Regions from separate parts of the Pseudochelatococcus lubricantis genome, predicted to be linked through region 2. Evidence: riboswitches for the same ligand, from Rfam matches in the RefSeq annotation. Region 2 holds a riboswitch; each other region holds the start of a gene.

Region 1 (7,174 bases), on a different contig from region 2:
TGCTCGGCCGAGAAGGTGCCGTTCATCTCCAGCGCCAGATCGTCGATCTCGGTCCGCAGGGCGGCGACAAGCTCCTCCTGCTCCCGGGAGGGATAGCAGGTGTAATGGATATTGCCGTCGCCCAGATGCGCCACCGACAGGACCTCGCAATCCGGATCTATGGCACGCAGGCGCAGTTCGATCTCGCGCAGGTAGTGCGAAACCCGATCGAGGGGCACCGCGATATCGGTATCCACCACGGGACGCCTGCGGTAGGCGATCTCTGCCGCTGCCTCGCGCCGCGCCCACATCTCCCGGCGTTGCGTCTCGTTCCGGGCGATGACGGCATCGGTCACGTCTCCGGCCTCCAGCCAGCCGGCCAGAACCTCTTCCAGCGCCTCGCCCAGAACGCCGGTTTTCGTTGCGGCCAGCTCTATCAGCAAGTTCACCGGATGCGGCGCGTCGAACGGCTCGCGCGCGTCCGGACGCACGGCGAAATGCCCTTCGATGAAGGCGCGCGGCATGAACTCGAAGGCCACGACCGCCCCCGCCGACGCGCTCTGGATCGCGTTCAGGAGGTCGGGCGCGCGGTCCAGCGAAGGCATCGCGACCATGGCCGTAACATGGTCGACCGGGCAGGGGTAGAGCTTTACCACGGCAGCGGTGATGATGCCCAGTTGCCCTTCGGCGCCGATCATCAGATGGCGCAGGTCGAAGCCCGAGTTGTTCTTGTGCAGCGCCTGCATCAGATCCATGATGCGGCCGTCCGCCAGCACGACCTCGATCCCCAGGCACAGATCGCGCGTATTGCCGTAGCGCACGACATTCGCGCCGCCCGCGTTGGTGGAGAGAACCCCGCCTATCATGGCCGAGCCGCTGGCGCCGAAAGACAGCGGAAACATCAGCCCGTGCTCTTCGGCCGCCGCGTTCAGCGCGTCGATGACGACGCCGGCTTCGACCACCGCCACGCGGGCCCCGGCGCGAATCTCGCGGATGCGGTTCATGCGCTCCAAGGTGAGAACGATGGCGCCCTTGCCCATGGCGCCGCCGACGGTGCCCGTGTTTCCCGAAACCGGCACCACCGGCAGGTTGCGCGCGCTGGCAACCCGCAGCACCGCCGCCACCTCCTCACGGCTGCCCGGGCGCACCACGACAAGCGGCTCACCCTTGTACTTGCCGGTCCAGTCGGTGGACCAACGCGCCACATCCGCCCCGGTGAGAACCTGCTGCGCGCCGACGATGGCGGCAAGCTGTTCGATCAGATCAGTCATATACCCGCTCCCGGCTCCAGCCCCGGCGCAGTCCCGGCCGAATGGCTGGCTCATTCTTCTGCGGGGGAATAAAGATTTTTCTTCTTACCCGCAATCGATGTTTACCATACAGATGTTCACTAGAAATGGTAAGTTATTTATGGAAAAATTTTTATCAATACATAAAAATTATTTAAAAATATAAAATTTCTTAATATAATAAATTATGGGTGTATATTTCTATTATTGTCGTTGCAAACGCTGTGCGAGAGAAGGCAAGCGCCTGTAACAGCAACGGAGGGGGCGTGTCAGGGCGGTCGGCGATCGGCGCCCGCGCTTTCGGCCGGATCGCGCGAGCGGAGGGCCGTGATGACCGGCACCAGTACCGCAGCGACAATGCCCGCGGCGAAACCGTTGTTGTAGAGGTTCAGCCCGCCGTGAAGGACGCCCACCGTCAGCGCCGTCGACGAGTGAAGGAAACCCGCGACGATACCCCAGCGCCAGCCATACCGGCCGGCAATCGGCGCGAGCGTGGTGCCGAACAATGCCGCGAGCAGGATCGACGGGTCGTTCGCGTTCCACGGCTTGGCGATCGACGCCAGGAAAACGCCGGCCATGATCGGCCAGATGTTCAGGCAGTGCTTTCCGAAGGCGGAAAAGCCGACGATACAGAAAATCGCCGCGATGGTCGGGCCGTTCAGAGCGCCGCCGACGAGCACGATATACGCCGCGGACATCAGGCCGGTCATGCCCATATTGACGAACGTCGGCCCGATGCCGACGCGGGCGATGAAATCGGTCGGCGACTGGCCGGAAAGCCTGAGCAGGGCGCCGAGCTTCCCGAAGGATTGCCTGTCGATAAAGTATCCGAAGGCGATCATCGAGGCGAAGACGAGCGCGAGGAAAGCGCCCAGGATGCGGTTGTTGCCCGTTGTCCAGATCATGACTGGCTCGGGGACGAAGCCGTATGACTTGTACACTGCCACGACCACCGTGCCGATGACGCCCGCCACAAAGCCGACATTATAGAGCGAAAAGCCCATATGAGCATTGAAAAGCTGCGCTGCAACGGCCGGCAGGACGAAGCCCATCAGCAGGGAGGTTGCGATGCCGAGCGGAATACTTGCTGTCAGCGAAAGGGACGAGCTGAAAACGATCTCGGAAAAGACGGGGGCCAACGCCGCGCCGAAGAACGCGGTGTTGATATGCTTCGAGAAAGGTTCTTTCCTGAACCTCGCATAAAGATAAACTCCCGCGACGACGAGCCAGACGTTCAGCAGGTTCTTGCCGAAGAGCGCGAAGCCGAGCACCAGAAACAGGCAGGCGACGGACGCGCCGCCGATGTTCGCGTCACAAAGCCGGTAGACGAAACTCACGAGCAGCGTCAGCAGGCCCGCGTTGACGAACGCCGCCCCCATGCCGCCCACGCCGATATAATCGGTGATCAACGTATCCCGCGCCGTCACGATCCTGATGAGACCATCAAATATCTCGGCAGGCCCCGATACGGCAAAGCCGAACAGGATGAAGGCGAGCGCGTAGGCACGGACAATGGCGAGCATCTGGCCGTCCGAAAGCCGGAGCGCGGCATCGGTTTGCGACCCCGGCTCCATGTCGCCGCCTGTTTGCCTCGCATTCATGATCGGTTGCCCCTGGAATGCTGTCACGATCCCCTCCACGCCGGCCTGACGTCCGATCTACTGCGATGCGGTCAGGCTCCCGCCATGCGCCGCAGCCTGCCGGGTGTATTTCTGGCGCAACTGCTCCCGCTTCTCCCTTGCCATGCCGCTTATCAGAAAAACGTCGAAGAGCGTCCACAACAACCCGATGATGCAAATATTCAGGACGATCTGCAGGATCGCGCTTTTTGGGCGGCCGAGGTAAAACCTGTGCGCGGATAGCAAGCCGAGGAAGAACCACAGCAGGTAGGCGACGATGAGGTTCGGCCCCTCGTTTTGAACTTGCATTTCAACGACGAGGCGGTCTTGCGGGCTGAGTGACATGAGATATTCCTGAACCATATGGAATCGTCCGCACAATAGCATGGCGGGCGCTCCCCGAGGGACCTTCTACCCGAGAAACGTCGCCGGACGAGCGTTAAAACGCTGTTGAATGCAGCGGCTTTCCCCGGCATCGTGGCGCGTGCTTTTCAAACGTCGGTCAGCCTCTCGACCATTTCTACGTTTCGCTGAAACGTAGCAATGGTCTATCGCTTCGCTTCAGAGAAGCGCGAGCGGTAACGCCCGCAGCGTCCATCGGCGGCCGTCGTGCCGCAGGTCGGTGACCGACAACGGCCCGGCGTCGAGCCGCCAGAAGCAGGCGGCCGGCGCGCCGAGTGCATGCAGCGCCGCCGCGCGGGCCACTGCCGGATGGGTGACGGCGATGACACTCCCCCCCGTGCAGGCCGCATCCAGCCACGCGCCGACACGGCGGATCAGGGCCGAGACCGATTCGCCGCCGTGGGGGGCGTCGTCCGGATCGCCGAGCCAGGCGGCCACCGCCGCCGGTGTCTCGGCCGCGATCCCGGCGATGCTGCGGCCGCGCCAGAGCCCGAAGTCGCAGTCGTCGAGCCCGGCAATCGCCTCGGCGTCGAGCCCGAGCGCGGCCGCGGTCTGCCTGGTGCGCCGCTCCTGGCCGGACAGCGCACGATCGGCGCGCGGCAGGCGCCCGGCGAGTGTTGCTGCAAGGGTTTCCGCTGCCGTTTCCAGCTCCTCGTCCATGGGGAAACGGCCAGCGCGTGTCGCGGCTGTGGCGGCGTGGCAGAGCAGGGTGAGGCGTGTGGTCATGGTCCGGCATTCCGAGGCAGGCGCACCGCCCGGTTTCATATACATCAGGCGGGCGCGGGTTTCGTTGACTTGAGCATGAGGGAAGGTCATTATCCGGTATCGCTGGGAACGGGAAGTCGGTGGAAATCCGGCATGGTCGCGCCACTGTGACCGGCCGCGCGTATTGCGCGACCGGAAGTCAGACCCCGTTCCGGCATGATCTGAACCCGATCGGGACGCGCCATCCCAGAGGAGCTACGATGACCGATTTTACACATTTTCCGTCCGCCAAACCGGCGGTGATTCCCGTCAGCGAAATTCTGCCCTGGGCGGTCTTTGCCGGCCTGCTGTCGCTGCTGGCCATCTATTTCATCGGCGCGGAGCAGGGCGCGGTGGCGCTGTTCCAGGGCGAGTTCATCCACGAGTTTGTGCATGACGGCCGACACCTCCTCGGCTTTCCCTGCCACTGACGCCCGGAGTCGACATCATGGTCAGAACCCTGCTGGTGCGGGGCATGCTCGTCGGTCTTCTGGCGGGTGTGCTTGGTTTCGTTTTCGCGTATCTCGTCGGCGAGCCGCCGGTGGACGCGGCCATCGCCATTGAGGAGAGCGCGGCCGCCGCCGCCGGCGGAGCGTCCGGCGACGAGCCGGAGGTCGTCAGCCGGCTGGTGCAAAGCACACTCGGCCTGTTGACGGCGCTTGCGGTGTTCGGCGCCGCGCTCGGCGGCATTTTCGGGCTGGCCTTCGCCTATGCGCAGGGCAGGCTCGGACGGATCGGTCCGCGCGGCACGGCGGCCTTCCTCGCCGTTGCCGGCTTCATCTCCCTCGTGCTGGTTCCCCAGATCAAATATCCGGCAAACCCGCCGGCCGTGGGCAGCCCGGACACCATCGACATCCGCACCGGGCTCTACTTCACACTCATCCTGCTGTCGGTCGTCGCCGCTCTCGCTGCTCTCGCCATCGGCCGCCGCCTCGTGGCGCAGTACGGCACGTGGAACGCCGCGCTCATCGGCGGCGGCGTTTATGTGGTGGCCATGGCCCTGGCGATGTTCGTCATGCCGACCATCAACGAGGTGCCGGCCGAATTCGCGCCCGCCGTGCTGTGGGATTTCCGCGTCGCCACCATCGGCCTGCAGGTGGTGCTGTGGACGACGCTGGGTGTCGCCTTTGGCCTTCTGTCCAGCCGGCAGACGTCCGCAGCGAGCCGCAGCGGATGAAAGCCGGCGCCGCTGCAAACCGCATGGCGGCGCGGCGGCTCCGGCCGTGTCGCCGTCTGGCTGTGGCGCTTCTGGCTGCGTGGCTTCCGCTCCTCGCTGCCGCCCCGCCCGCGCTGGCGCACCGCAGGACCGCCGGGCCGACCGATGGAATCGCCATCGCTGGCATTTCCCATGGCGAGATGGCCATCCTCGATGCCCATCGTCGCGCTATCGTCGCCCGGGCGGCACGCAAGCCGCTGGCCGACGAGACGTTCTGGCGCGTGCTGAACTACGCCCGGATCCAGCATGCGTTCTGCCTGTGGGGGCTGGCGCCGGGCAGCGTCGCCGACGAGGAGAGCCCGTTCAACGAATGCTCGCACGCCTATCTCGCCGCGGCCAAGGATCTTCTGGTCCGCATGCGGGCCATGCCCGACATGGATGCCGCGACTCGCGCCCTGGGCGAGCGGGTCGATCGAGACCTGCTGCTTGCCGGCGCCCTTGAGGTATGCTCCTACAGCGCCGATACCTTCAACACTGCGGATGTGATCCGCCCGCGGTGGGCGCAGATGACCGTGCACCCGCCGACACTGATGGCGTTCGGCGGGCTCGCGGCCGCAGGTGTGGGGATGACAGCGGCGATGACATGGCGCCGGCGGTTTCGCTGGCGTAGCCTAGAGGGTTGAGGCTCTGCCAGCGCCATGCATCCGCGCACATCCTGTCGATGTCGCGCTCGGCCTTCCAGCCCAGCAGGCGGTTGGCGAAAGCGGGATCGGCGTAGCATTCAGCGACGTCCCCTTGCCGCCGCGCCACGAAGCGAAGCGGAATGTGCCTGTTGCTCGCGCGCTCGAAAGCATGCACGACTTCCAGCACGCTGAGGCCATACCCCGTGCCCAGATTCGCGGCGATGAAACGGCCCGTCGTCGCGAGATGCTCCAGCGCGGCAACATGCCCTTCTGCCAGATCCATGACGTGGATATAGTCGCGCACGCCGGTGCCGTCCCGGGTCGGATAGTCGGTGCCGAATACGTTCAGCTCATTCCGGTTTCCAACGGCCACCTGCGCGATGTAGGGGAGCAGATTGCCGGGCACACCACGAGGATCCTCGCCGATCAGGCCGCTTTCGTGGGCGCCTATCGGGTTGAAGTACCGTAGCAGGGCGATCCGCCAGCCCGGTTCGGCATGTGCGAGATCGGTGAGAATGTCCTCCGCGGCGACCTTCGTTCGCCCATAGGGGTTCGCGGGCCTGCGCGGAAAGTCTTCGCGTATCGGCACGGTCGCGGCTTCGCCGTAAACCGTCGCGGAGGATGAAAACACCAGCGTGCGCACGTTGGCGCGGCGCATCGCGGCGAGCAGGGCGAGGGTGCCGGCCACGTTCACGTCATAATACTGCAGGGGCTGCGCTACGGAGTCGCCCACGGCCTTCAAGGCGGCAAGGTGGATGACCGCGGCGAATGTGTTGTGTGCGAAGGCCGTGTCCAGCTGCCTCGCGTCGCGGATGTCGGCATGGATGAACAGGGGCCGCAGACCGGCTAGCCGTTCCAGCCGCTCGATCACGGCGCTGCTGGAATTGGTCAGGTTGTCGTAGATGACGGGCCTCAACCCCGCCCGCACCAGTGCTTCGCAGATGTGAGCGCCGATGAAGCCGGCACCGCCTGTCACAAGAATGTTCGACATCGTTGACATGCCATATTTCTCCATAAGCACTCCGGAGAACGGGCCGAACAGAGGGAGGGGGGCTCGCGGACGCCCGGGAGCCCCGCAATACGGAATGGCCTGCCGGATAGCCGGCAGTTCCGCCGTCGCCAGGCTTCCGGTGCATCAGGCTGTATTTATGGTGCAATGATGGTTATATCGAAATATTGAATAACCAGAAATAAGCGCGAATTTTATTATTGAAATGCAACTTTAACGAGAATATCGGATTTGAAATACATGCTTCGCAGCAACGATGCGTCTTTTCAGATAAGCAGCTGCCCTCTGGCCCG
Region 2 (7,174 bases):
ACGGCGACGTTGACGGTCGCATATCCCGACGTGCGCAGGCGCGGGATGGAGAAATCGCGGTTGCCGTCCACCCACGCACCAACATAAAGCGCGGTCGCGGAAAGCCCCAGCTTCTCCGTCGCCTGCCAGCGCGCGGTGAAGCTCGCCTTGTGCCGGGGGCGGCGCAGCAGCTCCTGCCGCGCAACGTCATCACGCGCGAGGGTGAAAGTATAGTCCGCGCGCAGGTCGACCGCCGGCGTCAGCGCCACCGCCGCGAAGGCTTCCACGCCCCGCGTCGTCGCCTTGCCCACGTTCTCGTAGGACGTGAAATCCGTGTTGGTGTTGATGAGATTGTCGATATCGTTGTGGAAATACGTGGCGCCGATCAGCACGCGCTCTCCGGCAAGCGGTTGCTCGAAGCCGATATCGTAGCCGGTGCTTTCCTCCGGCCGCAGATCCGGATTGCCGTAGAAGTTGTAGAGCGGGCGCGAATCCATGAAGCGCTGGCTCAGGGTAGGGGCCTTGAACCCCGTGCCGACGCTCGCCTTCAAGCGCGTTTCCAGCACCGGCAGCGTGAAGGTGGGGGCGATGCGCCAGGTGGTGTGGGCACCGAAATCGTCGTTGTCGTCGTGGCGAATGTTGGCGGCGAAGGCAAGGCGGTCGAAAATCTTCCCCTGCCATTCGATGAATCCCGCGCTGTTGCCGGCAGACGCCGTAAGGCTGGCGTCGTCGAAGCGTTCGCGTTCGTGCTGGAGCCCAAGGATGAGCTTGTGATCGGGCGCGACGACGACATCCGCGCGCCAGTCGTAGATCGTCCGCTCGCCGAGATACTCCGTCACGCTGCCGGGGCCGAACGCGGTCGCGGGCTCCGTGCTCTCGCGGTCCTCGTTGGCGTAGCCGATGCCAAAGGTGTTGGTGATGCGCCCGTCCCACAGCGACCACACGCCCTCCGCACGGGTTACGAAGCGTTGGTTGCGCTGTTCGCTGCGGGCGGCGTTCGGAGCGCCGGGCCAACCTCCGTCGGTCGTGTTCTTCAGCAGCGCGTCGCTGTAGCGGCCGACGACGGACAGGCGAAAATTGTCGGTGACCGCGAAGCCGAGCCGCGTGGCGAAACTCCAGTTGTCATAAAAGTCGTCGTTGATGCGCTGGCCGGGTGGCACCAGTTCCGGCGGCGTCACCGGCGTCGCCTCCGTCCGCAGGTGAGCGGCGGAGAAGAAATAGTCGAACCGCTCGCCGCCGCCGGACAGGCTCGCGCTCTGGTTGAAGGTGCCTGCCGAACCGCCTTCGAGCATGAGCGCCGCCTTTGGCGGCCCCTTGCCGGCCTTCGTCGTGATGCTGATCACCCCCCCGAGTGCATCCGCGCCGTACAGGCCGCTCTGCGGGCCGCGCAGCACCTCGATGCGCGCGACGTCGGCTGTCGCCAGATGGCTGAAATCGAACACGCCATTCGGCGTCGACGGATCATTGACCGGCACGCCGTCGACCAGCACCTTCACGTGGTTGGCGTTGGTGCCGCGCAGGAAAACGGATGCCTGCCCACCGGGACCACCGGTCTGCACCATGTTCAGGCCGGGAACCGTGGCGAGCGCGTCCGCGAGCGTGCGCCGCTGGTCGCGGGCTATCTCCTGCTCCGTGATGACCGTCACCGCCGAGCCGACCTGCGCCACCGGCGTCGGTACGGCGGTCGCGGTCACCGTGATCTCGTCAAGCATCATTGCATCCGCCTGCCGGGCGTGCACCGGGTCGGCCTGCATGGCGAGCGCCGCCAGCGCCGGCGGAACGGAAAACAGAAAAGCGACGCGCAGCGCATGCGCCGTCGACAGGCGGAGGGGAGGGAACAAGACAGAACCTCTTCGGGCAACGCCGGCCCGGAGGCAGCGCACGTCAGGTGGCACGTCACCGCGACAAGACACACCCGCCCGCCCGAAGACGAGAACGGCAAGCCCGCACCGGCACACCCCGACCGATGGTCCGCTGTGACCACGTCCGACGGCAGGTCTCCTGGCTCGCGGTTGACGCCTGCACCGCCTTCCCGGACCGAAATCCAGTGGCCTCGTGGCGCAAGCCTGCCGCTCACAGTTGCGGGGGCAGCCGCAGTATCACGCATCGCGCTCACTGCGTTCCCTTTTCATCCTCGGAAGGAACCGTCACGATGAAGCTACACTTTGCACGCACCGCTGTCAAAAACCCGCCGCAATTGTCAACACCGGAACCTTTCTCCTGGCGGTGACAGGCATGATATCGTCATATATGACATATATCTGGAGAAAATGACATATGATTCGAAAAATAGATCGCATTCGCCATAGGAGCGACGCAACCGTCGCCTCGCTCGCATCGCGCTTCGCCGGCTTAACGTTAATCGTCGCGCCAGAGTTAATCCCGGTTTAACCGCCTGGGGACTACACTTGGCTCGAATCAAGCCAATTTGCGAGTTCTGCCCGAAACATGCGAACCATCCGAAGGACCTCGTCCCACGCTGAGGATATTTCCGATGCGTTGCGCCGCTTCATGGTGCAGCGTGCTGTCGAACTGGCCGGCCTTTTCCTGCTCGCGTTCATCGGTGCATCGGTTCTGGCGCTGATGACGTGGTCGGTTGAGGACCCGAGCCTGACCCACGCCACGGACGGGCGGGTCGCCAACATGCTGGGCATGCCGGGGGCCATCTTCGCCGATCTCATCATGCAGATATTCGGCCTCGGCTCCGTCGCGCTGCTGCTGCCGTGCGCGGTCTGGGCCATCCGGCTCGTGGGGCGGCGGCCGCTGCCGCGTCCGGCGCTGCGCATCGGCCTTTGGCTGGTGGGAACGGGCGCTGCCTCGGCGGTCGCGAGCGCGCTGCCGGAAACCGCCCGCTGGCCGCTGCCGTCCGGACTTGGCGGTGTGGTCGGCGATGCGCTGCTGTTCGGCGGCCACGGCCTGGCCGGCACGGGCGGCATCGGCGGCGTGATCGTCGGGCTCTTCTATGCCGCTACCGCCATTCTCGCGCTTTCTGCGGCCTCTGGCTTCGGCCTCGCGCAAGCCGCGCGCTCTCCGTCCCCCGAGTCTCCTTACGATATGCCGGCCGCGGATGACGACGGCCGCGACGAGCCGGGCTGGGGGATCGTCTCGCTGGGCGCCGTCATCCATGGCCTGATGACGCTGCGCACGGCACTCGCACGTCGCTTCCGCAAGCCCGACCCGCTGCGTGACGGGCGCGAGCCCGCCGAAGGGCTGGCAGCGCACCCGGCGCGGGAGCCCGTGTTCGGCGACGATTACGACTTTGCCGAGTCGTACGCCACGCACCAGCCGCAGGCTGTGCACCAGGCACCCGCGCAGAACTTTCCGCAAGGCTATCCACAGGCCGCGCCCGCATTTACCGGCGACGGGAGCATCGAGGCGGCAGGGGACATTCCGCCCGAAATCGCCGCCTTCGCACCCACGCGCGGGCGCCCGTCGCGCGTCCACATGCCGGCGGCGCCCGTTCCCGCCGCCGTTCTTCCGCAACCGCCGGAGCCGATTGCTGCGCCGCCGTCTTTCGACGCCCCTCTGGGCGCTCCCGAAGGCGCAGTTTCGGCCGACGGCACTCCGGCATGGCGCAAGCCGTTCCAGTTGCCGCCGAATGTGCGCTTCACCCGCAGCACGGACCGCGAGCTGGCCGCGCGCCAGCGCGTCGCGACGGACGGCATGATGGCTGGCGAGATGACGGCGGACAGCCTGGCGGCGGACAACGCGGCGCATGACTTCGCACCCGCCGACGAGGCGGCGTTCGCCGGCTATCCCGAGGATCGGCGCGAAGCCGATGCGTTCGCGCCCTTCGCAGGCGAGGCGGATGCCGGGGAAGAGCATGCCGACGACCGCTGGGCGGAGGATGCGCAAGCCAGCGTCGACCCGCATGACGACGATATCGCGGATATCGACGCGGCGGAGGAACACGACAGCGCATCACTGGACGCGGAATTCGCCGCCGGGCACGAAGCGCCGCCGGTGTTTCTGCGGCATACGGCGCGCCCATCCGCGCTGGCGCCCTCCAATGACGACGACCCGTATGCGCCGCCGCCGCCCGTCGTGGCACGACCGGCCCCGCGCCCGGCAGGCGAGGGGGCCGGCAGGCCCCTCCAGCCGCGCGTGAATGCCGCAGCCGTGGGAGCAACGGCCGGCGCAGCGATGGTCCGTACCGCCGCCGCGGCGCCTACGCACGCGCCGTCCGCCGGTGTGACGACACGGCGCGTGCCGCAGGCGGTCGCGCCCTCCGGCGAGTATCAGATGCCGCCGCTTTCCGTGCTCGCGATTCCAGCGGGGCCGAAGGACACGATCTCCGAGGATGCGCTGGAACAGAACGCCGCCCTGCTCGAAAGCACGCTGGAAGACTTCGGCGTGCGCGGCGACATCATCCACGTGCGCCCCGGCCCGGTGGTCACGCTCTATGAGCTGGAGCCCGCGCCCGGCACGAAGTCCTCGCGCGTCATCTCGCTCGCCGACGACATTGCCCGCTCCATGAGCGCGGTGTCCGCGCGCGTGGCGGTGGTCGCGGGCCGCAACGCCATCGGTATCGAGCTGCCGAACGCCCGGCGCGAAACCGTGTTCCTGCGCGAGCTGCTGGCCTCGGAGGAGTTCCAGCGGTCGAAATTCAAGCTAGCCCTTTGCCTCGGCAAGACCATCGGCGGCGAGCCGGTGATCGCCGATCTCGCGCGCATGCCGCACCTGCTGGTGGCGGGCACCACGGGTTCGGGCAAGTCGGTGGCCATCAACACCATGATCATGTCGCTGCTCTACAGGCTGCGGCCCGAGGAATGCCGGCTGATCATGGTCGACCCGAAGATGCTCGAACTGTCGGTCTACGACGGCATTCCACACCTGCTCACCCCCGTCGTCACCGATCCCAAGAAGGCGGTCGTGGCGCTGAAATGGGCGGTGCGCGAGATGGAGGAGCGCTACAAGAAGATGTCGAAGCTGTCGGTGCGCAACATCGACGGCTTCAATACCCGCGTGCGCGACGCCAAGGCGCGGGGCGAGGTCATCACCCGCACCGTGCAGGTCGGCTTCGACAAGGATACGGGCGAGGCCATCTACGAGGACGAGGTGATGGACCTCGATCCGCTGCCCTACATCGTCATCGTCGTCGACGAGATGGCCGACCTCATGATGGTGGCGGGCAAGGAGATCGAAGGCACGATCCAGCGTCTGGCGCAGATGGCGCGCGCGGCCGGCATCCATGTCATCCTCGCGACGCAGCGCCCGTCCGTCGACGTCATCACCGGCACCATCAAGGCCAACTTCCCGACCCGCATCTCCTTCCAGGTCACCTCCAAAATCGACAGCCGCACCATTCTCGGCGAGCAGGGGGCGGAGCAACTCCTCGGGCAAGGCGACATGCTCTACATGGCGGGCGGCGGGCGCGTGGTGCGCGTGCATGGCCCCTTCGTCTCCGACGACGAGGTGGAGAAGATTGTCGCCCATCTCAAGACGCAGGGCCGGCCGCAATATCTCGAAGCCGTCACGGCGGATGAGGAGGCGGTTGCAGAATCGGACGGCAGCGCCGTCTTCGACAACACCGCGAACGGCGCCGGCGGCGGCAACGACCTCTACGACCAGGCCATCGCCATCGTGCTGCGCGACAAGAAGGCCTCCACCTCGTATATCCAGCGCCGCCTGCAAATCGGCTACAACCGCGCGGCTTCGATCATGGAGCGCATGGAACTCGAAGGGATCGTCGGCCCCGCCAATCACGCCGGCAAGCGTGAAATCCTGCTCGGCGGCGAGGATCCCACCGAACAGGGTTGAAGGAAACTTGCAACCTGAAGGGGATCTGCAGCGTGAAGAGGGCTTGCAACTGAAGAGGGCTTGCAACTGAGGACGTGCTTTCGCCATATCAACAGTGTTAAAGACTTGCGCCGCACTGACGCGGCGGTTCCGGTGCAGATGGTGATATGACGAGACGGTTCCGATGGTATAGGCCCGCGATCATGGGTGCGGCGTTCCTCGCGGCGACGGCTCTGCCGGTGGCGGGATATGCGCAGGATCCGCTCAGCCGCTTCCTCGACGGCATGTTCAAGAAGGAAGAGCAGGCCCCCGCGGCCGCGCCGCAGGCGCCCGCTCCGGAACAGCCGCCCGCGCGCCCGGCCTCCGGTTCAGCTCCGCCCGGGCCGCCAGCGCGTCGCGCTTCCCCGGCTGCGGCTGTCCCGCTTGCGCCCGCTGCACCGGCGCCGGCGGCTTCGCCCGCCCCGGCGGTGCAGAGCGCGATGCCGCTGCCGCCGCGCCGCCCGTCCGGTCTCGGGGGCGCCGCCGCGCTGGCGCCTGCGACGCCGGTCCCGGCGGAAGCGCCGGCGTTGGCCGCGCCGCCTGCCGCCGTCGCGCAGCGTCCCGCTGCGGCGGCGATGCCGCGTACGCCTGCGGAGGCGGTTGCGCGCGTCAACGCCTATCTCAACGGCATCAGCACGCTGACCGGGCGCTTCCTGCAGACGGGGGCGGACGGGCGTCAGGTCGGCGGCACGCTTTACGTCCAGCGTCCCGGCCGGCTACGCTTCGCCTACGATCCGCCGAGCACGCTCGAAATCGTCGCGGACGGCCGCTCGGTCGCGGTGCGGGATTCGAAACTACGCACGAACGACGTCTATTCCATCGGCCAGACGCCGCTGAAATTCCTGCTGCGCGACAACGTCGATCTTGCGCGCGACGTAAAGGTAAAGAACGTCGATATCGACCCCGGCGGCGCGATCGATATCACGCTGGAGGACAGCGCCACGCTGGGCGGCACCTCGACCGTCACACTGCGTTACGACGCGCGGACGGACGTGCTGCGCCAGTGGCAGGTCGTCGATCCGCAGGGCTACGAGACGACCGTCGCCCTCTCCGGCGTACAGGTAACGCGCCGCTAGATAGAAAACCGATCATTGGGCCGGTTCTCTCTCCGCGCTTCCTTGTCTGGAGCGAATTCTGACGGGAAAGCGCCCTGGACTCAGCTCGCGGATAGCGGAAACGGAATATCGGGCGGCCCGCCTGTTCCGCGACGAGTTAAGCCACCCGCCCGCATTCCGCGCTTGTATCGGCGGGACATGAGGGGCAAGCTGACGGAGTTGCCGCCGCTCCCGATTCCGCTCCGATCCCCGCCGAAGAGTCCGCCGTGCCGTTTTCCATCACCACCTGGAACATCAATTCCGTTCGCCTGCGCATCGATCAGGTCACCCGCTTTCTCGCCGAGCATGAGCCGGATGTCCTG
Region 3 (7,174 bases), on a different contig from region 2:
CCGGGACGCCGAACTCGCGGCGGCGCTCCGGACAAGCGTCAAGGACCGGGCCGAAAACCTGATGATCGTGGATCTCATGCGCAACGATCTCGGCCGCATCTGCGAGCTGGGCAGCGTTGCCGCGCCCGCGCTGATGGAGCTGGAAACCTTTGCCTCCGTGCATCACCTCGTTTCCGCCGTCACCGGGCGGCTGCATGCGGGGCGCGATGCGGTGGACCTGCTGCGCGTATGTTTTCCCGGCGGTTCGATCACGGGGGCACCAAAAATCCGGGCCATGGAGATCATCGCGGAGCTGGAGCGGCGGCAGCGCGGCGTCTGCTTCGGCTCCGTCGTCCATATCGGCTTCGATGGCGCCATGGACAGCAGCATCGCCATCCGCACGCTTGTGCGCCACCGGGACACACTGATCGCACAGGCGGGCGGCGGCATTGTCGCCGATTCGCTTCCCGCAGGCGAGTATGAGGAAGCATTGCTGAAGATGCGCCCGCTGCTGCAGGCACTGACCGGGGAGATATCGTGATCGGCTGGCTGAACGGATCGTTGCTCGACGGCACCCGGCACGCGCTCTCCGTCACGGACAGGGGCTTTCTGCTCGGCGATGGCCTCTATGAGACGATCCGCGTCACGAACGGCGAAGCCGCTCACCTCGAACGCCATCTGGCGCGCTTGGCGCACGGCGCGGCGGTGATCGGCCTGCCGCTGCCCGCTGTCGATGTCGCGGCCGCCGTCGCCGCCGTCATCGCGGCCAACGCACTGCAGGCGGGCTCGCTGCGCCTCACCTTCACGCGCGGCTCCGGCCCGCGCGGGCTTCTGCCACCCGATGCGCCCGATCCCACGTTGCTGATAACGGCCTTCCCGGCATCGCCACAGGCTGCTACCGCACACGTCATTGTCGCCAGCCGCACCCGCCGCAACGAGCATTCGCCGGTCGCCGGCATCAAGAGCACCAACTGCCTCGACAACATCATCGCCCGCCTCGAAGCGCGCGATTGCGGCGCGGACGACGCCCTGCTGCTGAATACTGCGGGACGGATCGCGGAAGCGAGTGCCGCGAATGTGTTCGCGCTGATCGGCGGCGTTTGGCTCACGCCGCCGGTGGCGGAAGGCGCGCTGCCCGGCATCACGCGCGCGCGCATTCTGGAAACCGGGGGGCGTGAGGCCTCCCTGACCGTCGACGATCTGCTGAACGCGGACGAGATCGTGCTGACCAGCAGCCTCGGCATCCGCGCCGTGAAGGCGTTGGCGGGCAAGGATCTGCCCGCCAGCGGCCCCGGTGCATCGAGACTCGCCAGGGCGCTGTTCGGCTGATCAGCCCGCCGCTTCTTCGCGCAGGATGCGCGCGGCCGCGACGAGGTTGACGAGCGCCGGGCGCACCTCCTCCCACTTGCGAGTCTTCAGGCCGCAATCCGGGTTGACCCAGATCTGGTCGGCGGCAAGACGCTGGCAGGCCTTCTCCAGCAGTTCCACCATCTCCGCGACGGACGGCACGCGCGGCGAGTGGATGTCATAGACGCCCGGCCCGATTTCGTTGGGATAGCGGTAGGTTATAAAGGCGTCGAGCAGTTCCATCTTCGAGCGCGAGGTCTCGATGGAGATCACGTCGGCATCCATGGCCCCGATGGCGTCGATGATGTCGTTGAACTCCGAGTAGCACATGTGCGTATGGATCTGCGTTTCGTCCCGCACGCCGGACGACGTGAGCCGGAAGCTCTCCACCGCCCAGTCGAGGTAATGCTTCCAGTCCGCCTTGCGCAACGGCAGTCCCTCGCGAATCGCCGGCTCGTCGATCTGGATAACGCGGATTCCGGCGGCCTCCAGGTCCGCCACCTCGTCGCGCAGCGCCAGCGCGATCTGGCGGCAGACGTCGGCACGCAGGATGTCGTCGCGCACGAAGGACCATTGCAGCATGGTGACAGGGCCGGTCAGCATGCCCTTCACAGGCTTGTCGGTCAGCGACTGGGCGTAGGCGATCCACTCCACCGACATCGGCTGTGGGCGCGAGACATCGCCGAAAATGACGGGCGGACGCACGCAGCGCGAGCCGTAGCTCTGCACCCAGCCATTGCGGGTGAAGGCGTAGCCGTCGAGCAGCTCGCCGAAATACTGCACCATGTCGTTGCGCTCGAACTCGCCGTGCACGAGCACGTCGAGGCCGATCTCGTCCTGCCAGCGGACGGTGGCCGCCGTTTCCTTGCGCAGGAAGGCGTCATAGCCCGCGCCGTCCAGTTCGCCGCGCGTGTGGGCGGCGCGCGCCTTGCGCACCTCGCTCGTCTGCGGGAAGGAGCCGATGGTGGTCGTGGGGAAGCGCGGCAGATTGAGCGCCTCCCGCTGCGCCTCGCGCCTTTCGCTGAACGGGTGGGCGCGGCGTGTGTCCTCCGGCTTCACCGCTGCGAGGCGGGTGGCGACCGCCGGGTTGTGGATGCGCGCCGACGCGGCGCGCGTCCGCGCGGCAGCGGCGGAGGCGGCAAGCTCATCCTTCACGGCATCGCGCCCCTGCGCCAGCGCACGGCCCAGGATCGACAACTCGTCGAGCTTCTGGGCGGCGAAAGCCAGCCAGCCCTTCAGTTCCGCGTCGAGGCCGGTTTCAAGCGTGAGGTCGTACGGCACGTGCAGCAGCGAGCAGGAGGCCGAAACGATGAGATGATCGGTGCCCCGCCTTGCCGCGACGGGCTCGATGCGGTCGAGGATCGCCGGCAGGTTGGCGCGCCAGACGTTACGGCCATCGATCACGCCGAGCGACAGCACCAGCCCCGCCGGCGCCTCCGCCAGCAAGGCATCGAGCTGCCCGGGCGCCCGGGCGAGATCGAGATGCAGGCCGGCGACCGGCAGCGACAGCGCCGTCGCGCGGTTGTCCCCAAGCGCGCCGAAATAGCTGGTGAGCTGGATCTTCAGGCCCGACACGGCGCGGGCGAACATGCCATAGGCGGAGGCGATGGCGGCGCGGGTCGCGTCGTCGAGATCGAGCGAGAGCACTGGCTCGTCGATCTGCACCCAGTCGGCGCCGTGGGCGGCGAGGCGGCGCAGGATTTCCGTGTAGACGGGCAGCAGGCCAGGCAAAAGCGAAAGCGTATCAAAGGCTTCATCGCGGCTCTTGCCGAGCTTCAGGAAGGTGACCGGGCCGATCAGCACCGGGCGCGTGCGGTATCCGAGTGCCGCTGCCTCGCGAAACTCGTCGATGATCTTGGTAGAGGCGAGCGCGAACTCCTGGCCGCGCGAAAACTCCGGGACGAGATAGTGGTAGTTGGTGTCGAACCATTTCGTCATTTCCAGAGCCGGCAAGCCGGATGTCGAACCATGCGCATGGCCGTGAACGGCGCAGGCTTCGACGTCGCCCTCGGTGCCGCGGGCGAGCGCGAAGTAGGTTTCCAGCGACACCGGACCGCCCTTCCAGCCATAGGCGGCGGGAATGGCGCCGACGGCGACGGCGGTGTCAAGAACCTGGTCGTAAAGGGAAAAATCGTTCGACGGAATGTGCGCGATGCCGGCCGCGTGCTGGCGCGCCCAGTTGGCGACGCGCAGGCCGGCGGCGGTTTCGAGCAGGGCTTCCTGCCCGATCTTGCCGGACCAGAAGGCTTCGAGCGCCGTCTTCAGCTCGCGGCGGGGGCCTATGCGCGGCACGCCGAGGGTGGCGGTGGGCACAGAAGGCGGATTGGGAGACGAAGACGTATGAGACAAAGACATCGGCTATAACCCCTTGAAATGGGGGGCAAAAGGCCGAGCGGACGCACGCGGACGCCGCCCCGGGTCCACTCCGGGGACGCGCCACGACAGGCGACCACCGGGGACCCCGCCCGAGGACGTTCATGCATCGTGGCAGGTCTCCTGGCTCGCGGGTCAGCGCACCCGTCCGGCCTTCCCGATGGATGTGGCAAGAATGCCACCATCAGTGACACGAATTGGACGGGCGCTCGCCGCCGACAGTTGCGGGGTGCAGCTCCGGAATCGGATCGCGGCCGCTCCCGCGGCCACGCCCTGCACCGGATTCCCTCTTGGCTTCGCCGCCGCCGACGGCAGGGCGAAGAACCACGACCGTCGCACTATGACAGATCGGGATCGGCGGTCAAGCATATATATAAAGATATGTTTATATCATTGTTTTACTTCTGGCTGCTGAAGCGCTCGACGATACGTTTCCGGAGCCCGTCGCGCACGGAACGGTAGGCATCGAGGCGCTGGTCGCGCGATCCCTGCACGGCGGTGGGATCGAAGGTCGGCCAATACTCCACCGCGGCGGCCATGGTTCGGGTCAGTTCCATCGCCCGGTGATGCGCCTCGGGGGAAAGGGTGACGATGAGATCGAAGCCGGTATCCTCCAGCTCCTCCAGCGACTGGGGGCGGTGGCCGGCAAGGTCGATGCCGATCTCGTCCATGACAGCGACAGTGAAGGGGTCGATCTCGTCCGGCCGCACGCCGGCCGAGGCGACGTAAAGCGAGCGCCCGAAATAGTGGCGGGCGATGCCCTCCGCCATGGGCGAACGCACCGCGTTCAGGGCGCACATGAACAGCACGGACTGGATGCGACGCCCCGCCGTTCCGTCGGCCATGTCAGCCCTTCCAGTGCAAGGCGAACAGCAGCGTGAACAGCCGGCGTGCCGTGTCGAAATCGACGTCGAGCTTGCCCGCCAGCCGTTCGCGCAGCAGCTCCGACGCCTCGTCGTGCATGCCGCGCCGCCCCATGTCGATGGCCTCGATCTGCGACGGCGTGGCCGTGCGAATGGCGGCGTAATAGCTTTCGCAGATAAGCTCGTAGTCCTTGATCACGCGCCGGAACGGCGTCAGCGACAGGAAATGCGAAACGACATGCGCGCCTTCCGCCTCGCGTATCTCCAGCGCCAGCTTGCGGTCGACCAGCGCGATGCGGAGCGCATACGGACCACCCTCGTGGCCGGCGACGGTAAAATGGTTTTCTTCAAGAATATCCCAGATGGCGACGGCGCGCTCGTGCTCCTGATCGGGATTGCCCCGCCCGAGCGAGGCCTCGTCCAGCGTCACGGACACGAGACGGCAGCGCTTGTCATCACCGGCGCTTGTCACGACTTGACCTTTCGGTTTGTGAGTGCCCCATCCCGCCCCGCATCATTTCGTGTTGTCAAAGATTGAGGCGGATGCTGACGGAACGCGCATGCGCCTGCAGGCCCTCCGTCTCGCCCAGTGCGATCGCCGCCGGCCCGACGGCCCGCAGGGCATCCGCCGTGCAATGCAGGATGGAGGTGCGCTTGAGGAAATCGAGCACACCAAGCCCCGACGCGAAGCGGGCGGAACGGGCCGTGGGCAGCACGTGGTTGGGGCCGCCCACATAGTCGCCGACGGCCTCCGGCGTATACTGCCCGAGGAAGATTGCACCCGCGTTGCGTACTGCCCCGGCCAGCGCCTCGGCGTCGTCCGCGACGATTTCGAGATGCTCCGGCGCGATGCGGTCGACGAGGCCGATAGCCTCGCCGAGCGACGGCACCAGAACGATCGCGCCGTAATCCTCCCAGCTCTGGCGGGCGATCTTTTCGCGCGGCAGCGTCACGAGATGGCCCTCGACGGCGGCAGCGACCGCGTCCGCCAGTGCCGCGCTGTCGGTGATGAGGATGGACTGCGCGGCCGTGTCGTGCTCCGCCTGCGCCAGCAGGTCCGCCGCCACCCATTCGGGATTGGCGTTCCTGTCCGCGAGAATCAGCACCTCGGACGGGCCGGCGATCATGTCGATGCCGACGAGGCCGAACACGCGCCGCTTCGCCGCCGCGACAAAGGCATTGCCGGGCCCAACGATCTTGGCGACGGGCGCGATCGTCTGCGTGCCGTGCGCCAGCGCCGCCACAGCCTGCGCGCCGCCGACACGATAGATCTCGTCGACGCCCGCGATGCGCGCCGCCGCCAGCACCAACGGGTTGACGGCGCCGCCCGGCATCGGCACCGCCATGACGATGCGCGGCACGCCGGCCACCTGCGCCGGCACGGCGTTCATCAGCACGGACGAAGGGTAGCTCGCGGTGCCGCCCGGCACATAGAGCCCGACCGATTCGATGGCCGTCCAGCGCCAGCCCGCCGTCACGCCCGCCTCGTCGGTGAAGCGCTCGTCCGCCGGTTTCTGACGCCGGTGATATGTTTCTATCCGCGCACGCGCCACTTCCAGCGCCGCCAGTGCCTCGCGCGGGGAATCGGCGAGCGCGGCGTCGATCTCGTCCTCGCTGACGCGCAGGCGCGCCGGATCGAGCGCAAGCCCGTCGAAACGGGCCGTATAGTCGATCACGGCCCGGTCGCCGCGCGCCGCCACATCGGCGATGATATCGCGGACAACGGCGTCGACATCCTCGGCAACCTCGCGCTTGGCCGCGAGAAGCGCCCGGAAGGCGACTTCGAACCCCTCGTCGCGCGCGTCAAGTCTTACCGGCATCCGATCCTCCGTCATGCTCGCGGCCGCTGCCCTCGCCTTCCGTGTGGGCGGGACGGCCAGCCACCTCCCACATCGGGCCAAGGTCCTTCATTTGCGCCTCTATGCATTCGACATCAAGCCGAATGGCGGCGCCACCGGAGAATTCGAGGACGACGGCACCGGACGGCTTTTCGCCTTCGATGAAGTGGATGGCCAGCAGGTTGAACAGCGAATCGGGCGCGGTGTGTTCCAGGTTGCGGTGACGCACGGCGCGCACTTGGTCGAAGTGCAGCGCCGCCAGGCGGCGGCGCGGCGGCGCGTCTTCGGGCCGCTCCCAGTCGAAACGCTGCAGCGCCAGCACGAAACGGTGCTCGTGGGGCAGGAAGTGCAGGTCCGCACGCCTGACGTGCGCATCCTGCAGATGCGCGGAGATGACGTCGAGGTCATTTTCGTCCAGCGCCAGCAACCGCAGCAGCCGGTCGCCATCCGCCTCGCCGGCCATGTCGTTCTCGCCCATCGTCCCGTATCCATACCCCTAATCTTCTACGATTTATCGGTGACGACAGCCGCAGGCAAGCACGCAAACGATCATGACAGCCGATGAGCGCTCACGTGCCGCAATCCGGCAACGGCGCGGGGCTTCCGTTCCTGCCTTCCGCCAGAGACCGCGCTGCGCCGGCGAAGGGTAATCCCCAGGCGAAGCGAGGTCTTCGCCCCGGAAAGGTCATAATGCGGGCGGAACTTTCACGGCGGAAATGGTATGTAAACTGGTGAATCGGCTGGCACGGATGCACGTAGTCCGGGCGGGACGCC
Region 4 (7,174 bases), on a different contig from region 2:
GTCAACACCGGACTAGACAGTGCAGCGGCGAGAACTCATGCCGGCCAAGCTACTACGGAAAACCCGAATCGCGTATTGCCGCGCAATAAATCAATCCAACGTACATCTCCGCATATTTCTTCGCCACCTGCGGCCGACTGAGAGCGGCCAGGGGGCGCACTGTGCGGACAATAGGTGTTTCTCGACCGATAGCTTAGGACCCCATTGCCGCCAATCGGAGTACTTCCGTCGCCGCCGGAAACCTGCAATTCGTTTTGCTCCCGCCGGACGGAAGACTTGGAGCCGGAAACGGTGTGGCAGCTTCCAGACGTATCACGCAGAAAGCTGCCCTTCGCTCCAGTGAAATCGCCGCTGGAGATACACGTCGGTCGCCGCGGCTGGAAGGTGGACGTTGGGACCGGGCAGCCAGTCCTCATCGCTTGTCGAGCAACCCGCCGCATGAGCCAACACCTGATGCCGAGAGATCAAGCGGTAGAAGTCGGATATGGCCGAACCTAACGAAGTGTGCCATCGCATATCCAACGCACGCAGCTCCTTCTGGAAGCACTGCTCCAAATCGCTGAGGGACATCTGCAGTTCGCTTGACAACCAGCCCACCACACCATAACCTAACGCACTCCGGGAAACGGTGGAAAGCATTTTCCGTTCACTGGTTGCCGCGAAATTCCAAGCATCCCAGCGTTCGAGAGCTGCGCGCCAGAGCGTAAGTCGGCGCATGGCCCCCGCCCGTGTTCGAAATACCGATAGGCAGCGAGTAACTTTCGCACGGATATCGCTGTCCGATGTGCCCAACGAGATGCTCGCGACATAGGCCTGAAGCGCGGATCCTGTCAAGCGAACTGCAGATTTGACCCCTTTGGCGAACTGACGAACTGCCCCCTCTCAACCGTTTGTCGTGTCGACTGCCAAAAAGGTTCATGCGAGCGCAGAGTTTTTCTGTCCAGAGGCAGCTCGGCCGTGGGCGAAGGCCAGGGCAGAGTCCGTAGCGATCTCGCCGCTGGTGCCTGGGAGGCGGACGGAGATGGTGTCAACGGCGAAGTAAAATCCAGCCAGGTGGCGATGCCGCCTTCATCGCGCCCCTGCGGCAACAAGCAGTTGCCCGATCTCGCCATGGCCGCGGCCGCGCGCGTGTTGCAGCGGCGTGACGCCCTCGCGGTCGGCGAGGTTGTTTTCATGGGTTGCGACGAGTAGCGCCGTGGCGCCGCTGTCGTCTCGCGCATCAATCGCAGCACCCTCAGCCAGAAGCGCCGCGATCCGCGCAACATCGTCCCGTTTCGCTGCCGTGTGCAAGGGTGTGCCGCTCATCGTTTCCCCCAACGCCATGAAAGAAGCGGATGTCAGCGCCAGCAAGGCGGCGCCAAGGATGACTGCACGGCGAAGCATGGTCCTGGCGCCTCATCATATCGCGTATGATACCGGCGGCGTGCCCTGACTGGTGACTACCGCATCGCCGCCCGGAGCGTATCGAGGGGACGGCGTGTCTGCAAAGCCGATGGCTACCCGGGTATCCCGGCAACGGCGATACCCGGGCCGGACGCGCCTCAGTAGGTCGCGCTATAGGACAGCGGTACCCATGCGTAATTGGTCTCGTCCCGGCGCACGTGCCCGATGCCGGGGAATGCGTGATGAGCCCCCGCGACGCGATATTTCTGGTCCGCCGCTTCGGCGAGCGCAACGGCGCGGCTCGCTGCGGCCTGCTTCTGGTCGACATCGAACTCGATGCTGACGTCCGGCCGGTCGAACTGCAGCACGTCGCCATGAACGATGTCGCCCCAGAACACAATCTTCTCGCCCTTGCTCTCCACCACGATGGAGCTGTGACCCGGCGTGTGACCCGCGCGCAGCACGGAAGCGAAGCCCGGGATCGGGGCTTCGTTGTCACCGAAGGTCTCAAGCCGCCCGGCCGCGACATAGGGGCTGACGCTCTGCTCCGCCTGCGCGATATGCGGACCCAGCACGGGATCGGCCTTGGCGGCGGCATCCGCCTGCAGCCAGAACTCCACCTCGCGACGGTTCACATGGGCGACCGCATTCTCGAACACACGTTTTCCGTCCACGGTCAGGCCGCCGGAATGGTCCGAATGGATGTGCGTCAGGATGACATCATCGATCTGCGCCGCCGTGTAGCCCGCCGCCTCGATGTTGGCCACAAGTTTGCCAAGGGACGGGCCGAGCAGGGTTCCGGTCCCCGCGTCGATGAGCGCGAGCCTGTCGCCGGTGTTGACCAGATAAGCGTTGACGGAAACTTCGGTCGGGTTCGGCTGGAAATAGCCGGCAAGGATCGCCTCCGCCTCGCTCTCCTCGATGTTCTCGTAAAGCCGTGCCAGCGGCAGTTCGACGGTGCCGTCTGAGAGCGCGGTGATTTCATAGTCGCCGAGCTTTATCCGATAATAGCCGGGGGCCTGCGTGCCGACGACCGGCGCCCTCGCGACGGCGGCGAGCGGCAGGCTGGCGACGGTGCCGGCGGCGAGTGCCATACCGGCGGACATTTTCAGAAGGGAACGACGGGTTTGCATGGTGTCTCCGGAGGTTTCTGCGGGACGATCCCGGACCGGGCCTTGATCTGACCCGGCACAGACATATGTGCCCCGGTACCAGCAATCAAATCGATACGGATCATGACCACTATCGGCCATTTCAATCTGCGCTCGTTCGATCTCAACCTGCTCGTCGCCTTCGATGCGCTGATGGCGGAGAGGAGCGTGACGAAGGCGGCGCAGCGTCTGAAAATCGGACAGCCGGCGATGAGCCATTCGCTGTCGACACTGCGCGCCCTGCTACAGGATGAGCTGTTCATCCGCGTCGGACAGGTCATGCAGCCGACGGCCAGGGCGCTCAGCCTCGCTGTTCCGGTGCGGCAGGCGCTGAGGCAGGCGCAACTGGCGCTGACGGGCGGGGACGTCTTCGATCCCGCGACGGAAGAGCGGACCTTCCGGATCGCCATGACCCCGGAAGTCGAATTGCTGCTGATCCCGGATCTAACAGCCCGCCTGCGGCGGCTGGCGCCGGGCATCAGCGTGCTGGCGCGGATCTTTCCTTACGACTCGATCGACCCGCCGATGGACGACGGCAGCATCGACCTCGCCATCGGATGCACCTATTCGAGGACGAGCCGGCGCCTGTTCGAGACGCTCTACGACGTCGATCTCGCCTGCTGTTACAATCCGGCGCTGCTCCCGCTCCATCATCCCGTTGCGCTGGAGACCTATCTTTCGGCCGATCACGCTGTGATTTCCCAGAGCGAGAGCCTGCAGGGCTGCATCAAGGAGGCGCTGGAGATCGCAGGCGTCGAGCTGAACGTGGTGACGGCCGCATCCGGGTTCATGTCGGTGCTTGCGGCAGCACAGGTGAGCCCGGTGATCGCCACGGTGCCGCGGCGCATTGCCGACCGCTACGGCTCCCTGCTTGGGCTCGAAGTCAGCCCGGTGCCGGTTCCGCTGACGCTGCCGCCCGTGAACATGGTCTGGGCCAGCCACACCGATAACGACCCGGCAAACGCGTGGTTGAGACAGCAGGTGCGCATCAGCATGACCGGCGCAGAAACCATCGATGAGCAGAAAATGTGCGAAGTTGCTTGACCATCGGCGCGACGAAAAAGGATGGAGAGCGGATGTTCGCTGCTGTACGATCGAATGCTTTCCCTGACGATCCGGTGCGCTCTATCCCGGATCGATTGCGGCTTGCGCGTCGGCTTTTCATCCGGTCAATGGAGAAAATGCGGCCGCTGACCGCACGTCCCCCTTACGGCGCGCTCAAGGCCCTATTCACATCGGATCGGTCGAGAGAGATCGAGGATGCATGCCAAGCATGTCGATGAACTCCTTGGCATTTCGGCCAAAGAGCGCAGACGCTGGAGCAAGGACGGACGCTTGCCGGCGTCCGGCCATCTCTCATCGAACCGTACTGAGCGGCGATTTACACTGCGAATTTTTTCAGTCGTGAAATCGACAGGCTGAGGCGCGACCCCGCTCAGATCACCAGATGGCGTAAAGACGACGACGAGGCATCACGAGAAAACGGTCACGAACGGCGAATGTCGTAAAATTTGTCGCGCGATCAGGATATATAAAGACATCTTTATATGCTATTGACTTTGTGTGGCGATTGCAGGATTGTGTGCGTGCCTAGGTTCCCCGGTCGTTGCCTGCAACGCGCCGGGGCTAAGAGGGAAGTCGGTGCTCCGTGTCATTTCGGAAAAGCCGGCGCTGCCCCCGCAACTGTAAGCGGTGAGCTGATGTCCAGCATGTCACTGGGGTAAAACCCGGGAAGACGGACAGAAGCAACGACCCGTGAGCCAGGAGACCTGCCTTGGCGAAATAACGTCCACGGGCGGGGTGTCCCGGTGTGCCGTAGCGGAGGCAGCACCATTGCGGCCTTGCTATGTGTCCGCTGACCCATGCCCCCAACTCACTGGGGCACTTCATGTCTCAAACGCAATTCCAGTCGCCATCCCTGGCGTGTCACCTGCCGCTTGTCGGCACAACAAGTGCGTCGGCGAAGGGCACGCATTGGTTGTTTGGGTCAATGCCAAGACGAAAGACCGAGACAACCGGACCGGTAATTGGGACGCCAGAACACGATGACTAACGACTTCAAATTTGCAATTAAGAGCGTTCCGTTTAACGAGGACTATCGCCCCTCGGACAACACGCGCATAACGACCAACTTTGCCAACCTGGCCAGAGGCGAGAACCGGCAGGAGAACCTGCGTAACGCCCTGAGGATGATCGACAATCGCTTTAATGCTCTGGCGCATTGGGATAACCCCCAAAGCGATCGCTATTCCGTCGAACTTGAAATCATTTCCGTCGAGATGAGTATCGTTGGTGAGGCCGCCGGCGACGCCTTCCCTCTGATTGAGATACTCAAAACGACCATTGTTGATCGAAAGTCCGGTGAACGCATTGACGGTATTGTCGGGAATAACTTCTCGTCCTATGTGCGGGACTACGACTTCAGCGTGGTGCTGCCAGCGCACAACAAAGACCAGCTCAAATTCAGCATTCCTGTTGACTTTGGCGATCTGCATGGAAACCTGTTCAAGAATTTCCTGGGTTCGGAGACGTACAAGTCGCATTTCAGCAAGCCGCCCGTCATCTGCATAAGTGCTTCGACCAGCAAGACATATCACCGGACTGAAAATCATCACCCCATTATGGGCGCCGAATACCGGCAGAACGAGTGCTCGTCGACCGATAAGTACTTCGAAAAGATGGGGATGCAGGTTCGTTATTTCATGCCGTCGGGTAGCGTTGCACCCTTGGCTTTCTATTTTATCGGCGACCTGCTTGGCGACTACACCAATCTGGAGCTGATCGGCACCATCAGCACGATGGAGACGTTTCAGAGAATTTACCGCCCCGAAATCTACAATGCGAACGCTGTCGCAGGAGCATGCTACCGGCCAAATCTGAAGCACCAGGACTATTCACTGACCCGCATCGTCTATGATCGAGACGAACGCAATCGGCTGGCCGTGGAGCAGGGCAAGTTCACCGAAGAACACTTCATCAAGCCGTACAAGACCGTTCTCGATCAATGGTCTGCCAACTACGCCGCCTGATCGACACGGAATATAGGGTCGCCAATCATGAAAACACTCCTTCCCACATCGACCGCTGGCAGTCTGCCCAAGCCGTCCTGGCTTGCCCAACCCGAAAAACTCTGGTCGCCCTGGAAGTTGCAGGACGATGAACTGGTCGAGGGCAAACAGGATGCCTTGCGCTTGTCCCTCGCCGATCAGCAGCAGGCCGGCATCGATATCGTCAGCGATGGCGAACAGACGCGCCAGCACTTCGTCACGACGTTTATCGAGCATCTCGATGGCGTTGATTTCGAAAAGCGCGAGACCGTCAGAATTCGCAACCGCTACGATGCGAGCGTACCCACCGTCGTTGGCGCCGTGTCACGGCCAAAGCCGGTTTTTGTGGAGGACGCCAAGTTTCTGCGTCGGCAGACCACGCAACCGATCAAATGGGCGCTGCCAGGCCCCATGACCATGATCGATACGCTTTATGACGCCCACTATAAGAGCCGTGAGAAGCTGGCCTGGGAATTTGCCAAAATCCTCAATGAGGAGGCCAGGGAACTGGAAGCGGCTGGTGTCGATATCATCCAGTTTGACGAGCCCGCATTCAACGTTTTCTTCGACGACGTGAATGACTGGGGCGTTGCCACCCTCGAAAGGGCTATTGAAGGGCTCAACTGTGAGACCGCCGTGCACATTTGCTACGGCTACGGCATCAAGGCCAACACGGATTGGAAAAATACTCTGGGGTCGGAATGGCGGCAGTATGAAGAGTCTTTCCCCAAGCTGCAACAATCCAACATCGACCTTATCTCGCTGGAATGTCACAATTCTCACGTTCCGATGGATCTGATTGAGCTCATTCGCGGCAAGAAGGTGATGGTCGGGGCCATCGACGTGGCCACCAATAATGTTGAAACACCTGAAGAAGTCGCTGAGACCCTGCGTAAAGCACTTCGGTTTGTGGATGCCGACAAGCTCTATCCCTGCACGAACTGCGGCATGGCCCCGCTATCTCGGAAAGTGGCGACAGGAAAACTCAAGGCCTTGAGTGCGGGCGCTGAAATCGTCCGGAAGGAACTCTCAGCCTAGTGCGCGTTCCGATCAGATGGAATCATCTGATCGATGAGAATTCGCTCCGAACAAGGAATCTAGAATCTGTCCTGTTTCAATGTAAACAGGACAGATTCTAGTATCGGGCATTGCGCGCTCGAAAGGACCCGGCGCGCGGACATTGGTTCGTGCGCATGCAATATGACGGTGGCCGCACGCGGCTACGGCTTTACCGCCTCGGCCGTCTGCAGCGTCAGCGACATGCCGGCTACACTTCTCGTCTGTATCAATCGTGCAAGTTCGAGTTTTCCGGCGTTTGAGAACGACGAAAAGGCAACGCTGCTTTACTGCATGCGCCGCTATCTCAACGGCTAATCGATACGACCGAAAGGTGACACCATCGGGCGATCATTTTGTCACCGTTTGGGCCAGACCCAGCTCGGTGCATCCAGGTGGGGCGCGTGGGTCTCCCCGAAACTCTTCTCCAAGCGAATTTCGCTCACCTCCCCCTCATGTCCGATGGCGCGGATCAGCGCATCGCTGTGGCTGACGAGGACGATCTGACCAACACGGGATGCCGCCACGACAAGGCGT

Evidence for each region. A riboswitch is a leader RNA that binds a small molecule or an ion and turns the genes downstream of it on or off. The one in region 2 is predicted to bind cobalamin.
Region 1: linked by a shared signal. The riboswitch ahead of ACFFJ7_RS11065 (CbtB domain-containing protein) and the one ahead of ACFFJ7_RS09050 (TonB-dependent receptor plug domain-containing protein) in region 2 are both predicted to bind cobalamin.
Region 3: linked by a shared signal. The riboswitch ahead of metE (5-methyltetrahydropteroyltriglutamate--homocysteine S-methyltransferase) and the one ahead of ACFFJ7_RS09050 (TonB-dependent receptor plug domain-containing protein) in region 2 are both predicted to bind cobalamin.
Region 4: linked by a shared signal. The riboswitch ahead of ACFFJ7_RS18560 (DUF1852 domain-containing protein) and the one ahead of ACFFJ7_RS09050 (TonB-dependent receptor plug domain-containing protein) in region 2 are both predicted to bind cobalamin.

The regions. Positions count from the first base shown of each region.
Region 1 is NZ_JBHLXC010000006.1:40,300-47,473, forward strand. Features, by position in the region: gene ACFFJ7_RS11045 (FAD-binding oxidoreductase) at 1-1,250, opposite strand, end outside; gene ACFFJ7_RS11050 (DUF1576 domain-containing protein) at 1,538-2,869, opposite strand; gene ACFFJ7_RS11055 (TM2 domain-containing protein) at 2,927-3,232, opposite strand; gene ACFFJ7_RS11060 (histidine phosphatase family protein) at 3,449-4,015, opposite strand; cobalamin riboswitch at 4,079-4,223, shown strand; gene ACFFJ7_RS11065 (CbtB domain-containing protein) at 4,255-4,464, shown strand; gene ACFFJ7_RS11070 (CbtA family protein) at 4,482-5,210, shown strand; gene galE (UDP-glucose 4-epimerase GalE) at 5,718-6,863, opposite strand; gene ACFFJ7_RS11080 (response regulator transcription factor) at 7,148-7,174, opposite strand, start outside.
Region 2 is NZ_JBHLXC010000002.1:1,367,695-1,374,868, reverse strand. Features, by position in the region: gene ACFFJ7_RS09050 (TonB-dependent receptor plug domain-containing protein) at 1-1,820, opposite strand, end outside; cobalamin riboswitch at 1,954-2,142, opposite strand; gene ACFFJ7_RS09045 (DNA translocase FtsK) at 2,491-5,739, shown strand; gene ACFFJ7_RS09040 (outer-membrane lipoprotein carrier protein LolA) at 5,886-6,833, shown strand; gene ACFFJ7_RS09035 (exodeoxyribonuclease III) at 7,079-7,174, shown strand, end outside.
Region 3 is NZ_JBHLXC010000024.1:103,306-110,479, forward strand. Features, by position in the region: gene ACFFJ7_RS19670 (anthranilate synthase component I family protein) at 1-520, shown strand, start outside; gene ACFFJ7_RS19675 (aminotransferase class IV) at 517-1,308, shown strand; gene metE (5-methyltetrahydropteroyltriglutamate--homocysteine S-methyltransferase) at 1,309-3,681, opposite strand; cobalamin riboswitch at 3,796-4,043, opposite strand; gene ACFFJ7_RS19685 (arsenate reductase ArsC) at 4,098-4,544, opposite strand; gene ACFFJ7_RS19690 (UPF0262 family protein) at 4,546-5,034, opposite strand; gene hisD (histidinol dehydrogenase) at 5,090-6,382, opposite strand; gene ACFFJ7_RS19700 (DUF2948 family protein) at 6,366-6,878, opposite strand.
Region 4 is NZ_JBHLXC010000015.1:112,451-119,624, forward strand. Features, by position in the region: gene ACFFJ7_RS18540 (hypothetical protein) at 313-717, opposite strand; gene ACFFJ7_RS18545 (ankyrin repeat domain-containing protein) at 1,069-1,383, opposite strand; gene ACFFJ7_RS18550 (MBL fold metallo-hydrolase) at 1,542-2,516, opposite strand; gene ACFFJ7_RS18555 (LysR family transcriptional regulator) at 2,619-3,578, shown strand; cobalamin riboswitch at 4,110-4,325, shown strand; gene ACFFJ7_RS18560 (DUF1852 domain-containing protein) at 4,580-5,563, shown strand; gene ACFFJ7_RS18565 (methionine synthase) at 5,591-6,619, shown strand; partial or broken gene ACFFJ7_RS18570 (flavin reductase family protein) at 6,806-6,907, shown strand; gene ACFFJ7_RS18575 (AAA family ATPase) at 6,997-7,174, opposite strand, start outside.